One region of the Mesobacillus sp. MER 48 genome, then DNA from elsewhere that is predicted to be linked to it. Evidence: predicted binding sites of a transcription regulator. Region 1 holds the regulator's gene; the other holds the start of a gene.
The links. Region 1 encodes LexA, which represses DNA repair genes until DNA is damaged. Its sites were predicted from a motif close to CGAACATATGTTCG; they were not measured.
Positions count from the first base shown of each region.

Region 1 (3,423 bases):
TTCTGAAAAAAGAAGTTTTTGCACAAAATATTCCGTTTGTATTTTCATCAGCAACTTTATCCCAGGCAGGGGACTTCAACTATATAGCGAAGAGTCTTGGTATTGAAAAATATACTTCCTTCACGGTTGAATCACCGTTTGATTATCAAGAGCAAATGGAAATTAAAGTCCATGTCCAGGATGCTGAAAATCAAAAATGGGAGAAAATAGGTGCTGATCTGCGGGCTTCAAGCGGAAGCTCCCTGGTTTTGTTTTCTTCCATGCAGGAAATGGAAAGGTTCAGAGTATGGTCCAATCAACAGGAGTGGGATTTTGACATCCTGTTTGAAGGCGACCGTGAGATTAGTGAAACCGTAAAAGACTTCCAGAATGTCAAAAGCACTGTACTTTGCTCATACAGTTTATGGGAAGGACTTGATGTCCCCGGTGAATCATTGACCCAGGTCATTATTGCTTCATTGCCATTCCCGCCTCATGATCCGGTCTTCCAGGCAAAAAGGAAGCATGCGGCCAACCCTTCTGCAGAAGTAGACGTACCATATATGCTGCTTCGGTTACGACAGGGAATAGGCCGGTTGATCAGGAGCAGCCAGGACGAAGGTATCGTCCATTTATGGCTTACTGGTAAGCAAAAAGCAGAATTTATGGAAGAAATAACAGCAGTGCTTCCTGTTAGTGACATTCATTAGTATAGAAAAAATCCCGAAAGGCCCAAGCCTTGCGGGATTTTTTTGCTGAAATTAGTCTACGCATCCGCACTTTCTATCATCGCGGTCACGATCATTCTCATCCTGAGCACCAGCAACCAGGTCGTTGATGATGCAACGACGGACAGCAAGGCAAAGATCTTCAAAATCAATTGTCGCCCTTACCTGGCTGTTGTTGCGGTTAGGGTAAAAGACTCCTGCTGCAAAGTTATTATTTTGATTGGATCTCATTCGAGATTAAACGTCTTCCATAGCTAAAATACACGATATTTTATTCGGAAAGGGACAAGTTGTCAGGGTTTGTACCTACTTTGGAAAGAAATATGCTTTTTCATAGAACATTTAAAGAATGAAAGTTTAATAGAACGAAAAAAAAGCAAGCGGAGTCCGCTTGCTTTTTAGTGCATATGACGGTATACACCAATGACTTTACCAAGAATCGATACATTCCGAAGGATAATCGGTTCCATTGATGAATTTTCCGGCTGGAGCCTGAAATAGTCCTTCTCCTTGAAGAAACGTTTAACAGTTGCTTCGTCATCCTCAGTCATTGCTACTACAATGTCTCCATTATTGGCTGTCTTTTGCTGCTTGACGATTACATAATCCCCATCCAGGATACCAGCCTCTATCATACTGTCACCCATGATTTCGAGCATGAAAACCTGCTCATCATGAGGAACAAGGCGGTCTGGAAGCGGGAAGTATTCTTCAACATTCTCAATAGCCGTGATTGGCATACCGGCTGTTACTTTACCGACAACAGGCACGTTGACAACATTATATTTAGGGATACGGTTTTCCTCTTCGATTTCCAGTATTTCAATTGCACGCGGTTTTGTTGGATCGCGTCTGATCAGCCCTTTGCTTTCGAGCCTTGCAAGGTGGCCGTGTACCGTAGAACTTGATGCTAGTCCAACTGCTTCGCCGATTTCACGTACGGATGGCGGATATCCTTTTTTCTTGACTTCACCTTTTATGAATTCAAAAATATCTTGTTGCCGCTTTGATAACTTTGTCATATTCACGCACCTCGTATATTTTCTTGTCCTAATTATACCATGTCTATTTGATAGATACAAACATAAGTTCGAATTTTGAGTTGACACAAAACAAATGTTCGTATTATAATAAAAAGCAAATAGGCGAACATATATTCGTTAGGAGTGTCGATTATGAAAAGACTATGGGAAAACTATTCTTACGCTTTAATCCTTCTTGCTGTCAGCCTGATTTTTTCGCTGGTGGCAAAAGCAAATTTACATAATGAGGATGCATACATAACTGTTACTATAGAAGAAGGGCAGTCACTATGGGAGATTGCAGAGACTTACGCCAGTGAACATCGCTTATCGAAAAATGAATTCGTGAGCTGGGTAGAAAAGGAAAATGGGATTGTTGGAGAAAGGGTTTTTCCGGGAGATGAACTTGTCATCCCGGTGACGGCTGAATATCTGGAGCCAACACAGATTGCCGGGGCTGAAAGATAATTTGTACATAGAATTAGGTGACAGCATGAAAGCGATTATTTATTGCCGGGTAAGTACCACGAAAGAAACGCAGGAAACTTCGCTTGCAAGGCAGGAGGAAGAATTGCTCCGCCTTGCAGAACATTATGGATTTGAAGTGATGAACATCATCAAGGAACAAGCCAGCGGGTATGACCTTGAAAGGGACGGGATCCTTGAACTGCTGGAGCTGATAAAGGACAAGTCAGTCGGTGCCGTATTGATTCAGGATGAGACTAGACTTGGCAGGGGTAATGCAAAGGTTGCTATTCTCCATTGCATATTAAAGGAGAACGTTAAGTTATACAGCATCTCTCACAGCGGGGAACTTCAGCTTTCTGAATCGGATTCCATGGTGCTCCAGATTGTCAGTATGGTAGAAGAATATCAGAGGAAGATCCATAATATAAAGATTAAACGCGGAATGAAACGCGCGGTTGAACATGGATACAAGCCTCAGCGCAATCTCAAAAATCAGGGCGAGCATTCCGGCAGGGAACGTAAAGATATGCCGATAGCAGAGATTGTCAGGCTGCGGAATAATGGCCTTACTTTTGCTGAAATTGCCGCTACTCTGAAAGGATTTGGCTACAATGTATCCAAGGCTACAGTGAATCGACGATATCTTGAATATATAGAATCAAATGAGGAATGAGGCTCCTTTCTTGTAAAACTAGAAAAAATTTAGTAAGATGTCATTTGACGTAATTTTTTACACAAAGGAGCTTTACAATGCTATCAAGTGATAAAATTGCTAGAATCAATGAACTGGCAAGGAAAGCAAAAACATCAACGCTGACTGAAGAGGAAGCAAAGGAACAGACAAAGCTTCGCGCCGAGTATCTCCAGTCATTCCGTTCTTCAATGCTCAATACACTAAAGGGAGTTACCATTGTTGATCCAGAAGGCAATGATGTTACACCTGAAAAACTAAAAGAAGAAAAAATGAAGAATAAACTTCATTAATATATTCAATTTGGAATACATGAGAGAATGTATTCCATTTTTATTTAGGCAGCATGACAGATGAAAAAACTGAATGTTATATACGACTACTGAAGTGAAAAATCAGCAATCGAACAATTTTAAAGGCCTCTTAGCTTCTATGTCAAAATCTTATTCCGTCTTCATCTGAACCGTTTGCTTACATAAGTACAGCGAGTATGCGTCAAAATAAATAACAATACGGCCTTTTCTGTCTCCTTCAG
Region 1 is NZ_JAMAUR010000002.1:671,124-674,546, forward strand. It holds gene M3593_RS09550 (ATP-dependent DNA helicase) at 1-689, shown strand, start outside; gene M3593_RS09555 (hypothetical protein) at 741-938, opposite strand; gene lexA (transcriptional repressor LexA) at 1,106-1,729, opposite strand; gene yneA (cell division suppressor protein YneA) at 1,883-2,197, shown strand; gene M3593_RS09570 (YneB family resolvase-like protein) at 2,223-2,870, shown strand; gene M3593_RS09575 (DUF896 domain-containing protein) at 2,948-3,181, shown strand.

Region 2 (3,423 bases), 500 kb from region 1:
TAAAGTAATTATCATTCAACTCTACCTCAATCATATTAACATTCTCCATTGGTTTAGTTGCAACACCAGTTTCGGCAAAACTACTATGTAAGCCTATTGTTGTCACAACCGTGAACAATGCTACAAACAAAATCAATCCTGTAACCAACTTTTTCACAGGCATTTGCTATCCCTCCTTTCCTAATCCTTATTTTTTTCTAAGTTAAATGAAATTATCACTCTAAATTAACGGGAAGCAGGAAGAAGGTATATTATCAGCAGCTAATAATAAAAAAGCTCAGTTAGGCATTGAGCTTAACTGAACATTTTGAAGGGAAAACGGCAATAAGTTTTGAAAAAGTAGTGGCTGATTGATTCCGCCTGCTTGTCTGGTAAAAGAAGTGTTGGCAAAACAAAAAAGCCTCCATCCCTTGTTATATAAGAGATGGGGGCTTTTTCAAAAGTATGATTCCTACTGGGTTCGAACCAGCGACCTCTACCCTGTCAAGGTAGCGCTCTCCCAGCTGAGCTAAGGAATCGTTCTAAGTTGTCCTATTTAATGAGGACATTAATTAATATATACTGGATTCAGTATAAAGTCAATAATTTTTCCCCATAAAAATTATCTGGATTATGAATTTCTTATACTTTGGATGACCCTTTTAATATACTCATCTTCATGAGGCACAAAATCCTTTTTGGAGGCCAGCATCTCTTTTGGTTTCTTTTCGCCTTCCTCACTTACCTTGAAACCTTTGAGCCTTATTTCACTGGATTTAGCAAACCATAGATCTTCAAAATCGGTCATGCTTGCCACCATGATCCCTGAGACCTCATCCTTTTGCAGCTGGAATGTTTCTAAAGGCTGATGTTTCTTGTACAAGAATACATGGCAAAACTCTCTATCAATGAATTCTGGACTGATCAGTGAATCTTTGATGGCACCTAACGTGTGTAAATCTTCAACAGTCACGTCGATTCCGAGTTCTTCCTTTACTTCCCTCAAGCCATCAAGAGGGCTTTCATTAGCCAGAATATGCCCCGCTGCGGTGATATCCAGCAATCCTGAATAATCTTTCTTAGCGGAACTGCGAACTTGAAAATAAAGAAAGTCCTCCCCGTTTATCCGCTCTGTAAACCAGCAATGGAATGTCTCATGCCAGTGGCCAGCTTTATGGACATCGGACCTCGGTGCTTTTCCCAGGCAAGTCCCCTGTTGATCAAAAATCCTAAGCATTTCACTCTCCATCCATCACACCTCCATTCCAGATTATACCACTCCACACTTACAAAAACAACGAACAGGTGTTCTAAAATAATTGAATAAAGAACGAATGTTCGGGTATAATGTAATTATAAAAGATAAGGAGTGAATACACATGAATTTCCTTTTGGAAAAATCACTAAAAGAAAACCAGCCTGTAGAAATGATTTATTTTGCAGTCGATAACCAGATCACACAGCGAAGGATCATTGTAAAAGAGATCAGGGGGAATTACTTTAAAGCATTTTGTTTCCTTAGAAACGAGGAACGCTTATTCAAGGTTGAAAACATCCTATCCATCATGCCCGAAAAACGGCACTTCCTTAAAACCAGTTAAAAAAGAAGCCCCCGGAATGAGGACTTCTTAAAATTAACTAACTGTACTTGGTTCAGGTGTATTGTTTCTCTTGATCAGTATTTGCAATGCAATGAGTAGAACAAAGGAACCAAGTCCGATTATATCCGTAATTTTTTCAGGATAAATCAGCATTAAGCCGCTTACAACTCCAATTATTCTCTCGTACCAGAACAATTTCCTCAGCCAGAAACCAATAATACCTGCACCAATCAGCATCATGCCGGCAAGTGCCGTAAACACCACCCAGATAAGGTAATACCATGTTGTATCAATCATTAACAATTCTGGAGACAATACGAACATATAAGGAATGATGAACGCTGCTATTGCCAGCTTTGCTGAGTTAACCCCTGTTTTTATTGGTTCACCGCCTGACACACCAGCTGCCGCAAATGCCGCCAGCGCTACTGGAGGTGTAATATCAGCGATGATCCCGAAATAGAATACAAATAAATGTGCAGATAAATCAGGTACTCCCAGCAAAATGATGGCCGGTGCTGCAATGGTTGACGTAATGACATAGTTTGCTGTTGTCGGTGACCCCATTCCTAATACCAGGGATGCAACCATTGTAAACGCCAGGGTGAGGAGTAAATGTCCTCCGGCAAGATCCAACAATCCATTGGCTAGCTTCAGGCCAAGGCCGGTTTTGGTTACAACCCCTACGATAATACCAGCAGCAGCAGTTGCAGCCGCAACACCTAACGCCGTGCGTGCCCCATCGACAAGCGCATCAATTACATCTCTGAAACCAATCCGAGTTTCTTTCTTTATCGCACTAACCACCACAGTAATAACAATACTCCATAGAGCGGCTCTCATAACACTCATTCCGCTTACCATCAGGACAATTACAGCCAATATTGGCAATAGCAAATAGATTTTAGCCAGAACTTCTTTGCGGTCAGGCATTTCTTCATCCTTCAATCCGCGCAGGCCGACCCGTTTTGCTTCAAAATGTGTCATGATCCAAATCCCGGTAAAATAAAGCAGCGCTGGAATGGCTGCAGCCTTAGCGATATCCCAGTAAGTGATGCCGCCGCCAATGAATTCCACCATCAAGAAAGCAGCTGCACCCATGATAGGCGGCATAAGCTGGCCACCGGTAGAAGCAGCTGCTTCTACTGCTCCAGCAAATTCTTTACGATATCCGAGCTTTTTCATCATAGGAATCGTAAATGAGCCTGACGTGACTACGTTAGCCACGGAACTGCCGCTGATTGTTCCTTGCAATGCACTAGAAAAAATCGCTACCTTTGCCGGACCACCAACTCTTTTTCCAGCGATAGAAACAGCAAGATCGTTAAAATATTGGCCAACGCCTGTTTTCACTAGAAACGCGCCAAATAACAAGAATAAGAAGATAAACGTAGAAGAAACCCCTAATGGTGTTCCTAAGATACCTTCAGTTGTGAAGAACATTGTCTGGATCAAGCTGTCAAGTTCAAGTCCTCTGTGTGCGAGGAAACCCGGCATATATGGACCATACAATGCATAACCCAAAAACAGAACCGCAATAACCGTAATCGGCAGTCCTACCGTTCTCCTGGTCGCTTCGAGGACGAGTAAAACAGCAGCAAGACCAATGTAAAAATCAACCGGAGTAAGACGCCCAACCCTGTTTACCAGTTCATCAATCATTAATGGCCAATAGGCACCTACAGCTATTGCGATAATCGCCAGTAAAATATCGTACCATGCGACTTTATTATGTACACGGTCTTTTTTGCGTGCAGGAAATAAAATAAAAATCAGTGCAAGCGCAAACCCCAAATGGATGGACCTCTGCAGCTGTGCCGTCAAAACCCCAAAGATGGATGTG
Region 2 is NZ_JAMAUR010000002.1:169,821-173,243, reverse strand. It holds gene M3593_RS07110 (cupredoxin domain-containing protein) at 1-163, opposite strand, end outside; tRNA gene M3593_RS07105 (tRNA-Val) at 446-518, opposite strand; gene M3593_RS07100 (NUDIX hydrolase) at 611-1,228, opposite strand; gene M3593_RS07095 (WYL domain-containing protein) at 1,359-1,580, shown strand; gene M3593_RS07090 (TRAP transporter permease) at 1,614-3,423, opposite strand, start outside.
Region 2: the regulator LexA is predicted to act here: its motif matches at 1,307-1,320, upstream of M3593_RS07095 (WYL domain-containing protein).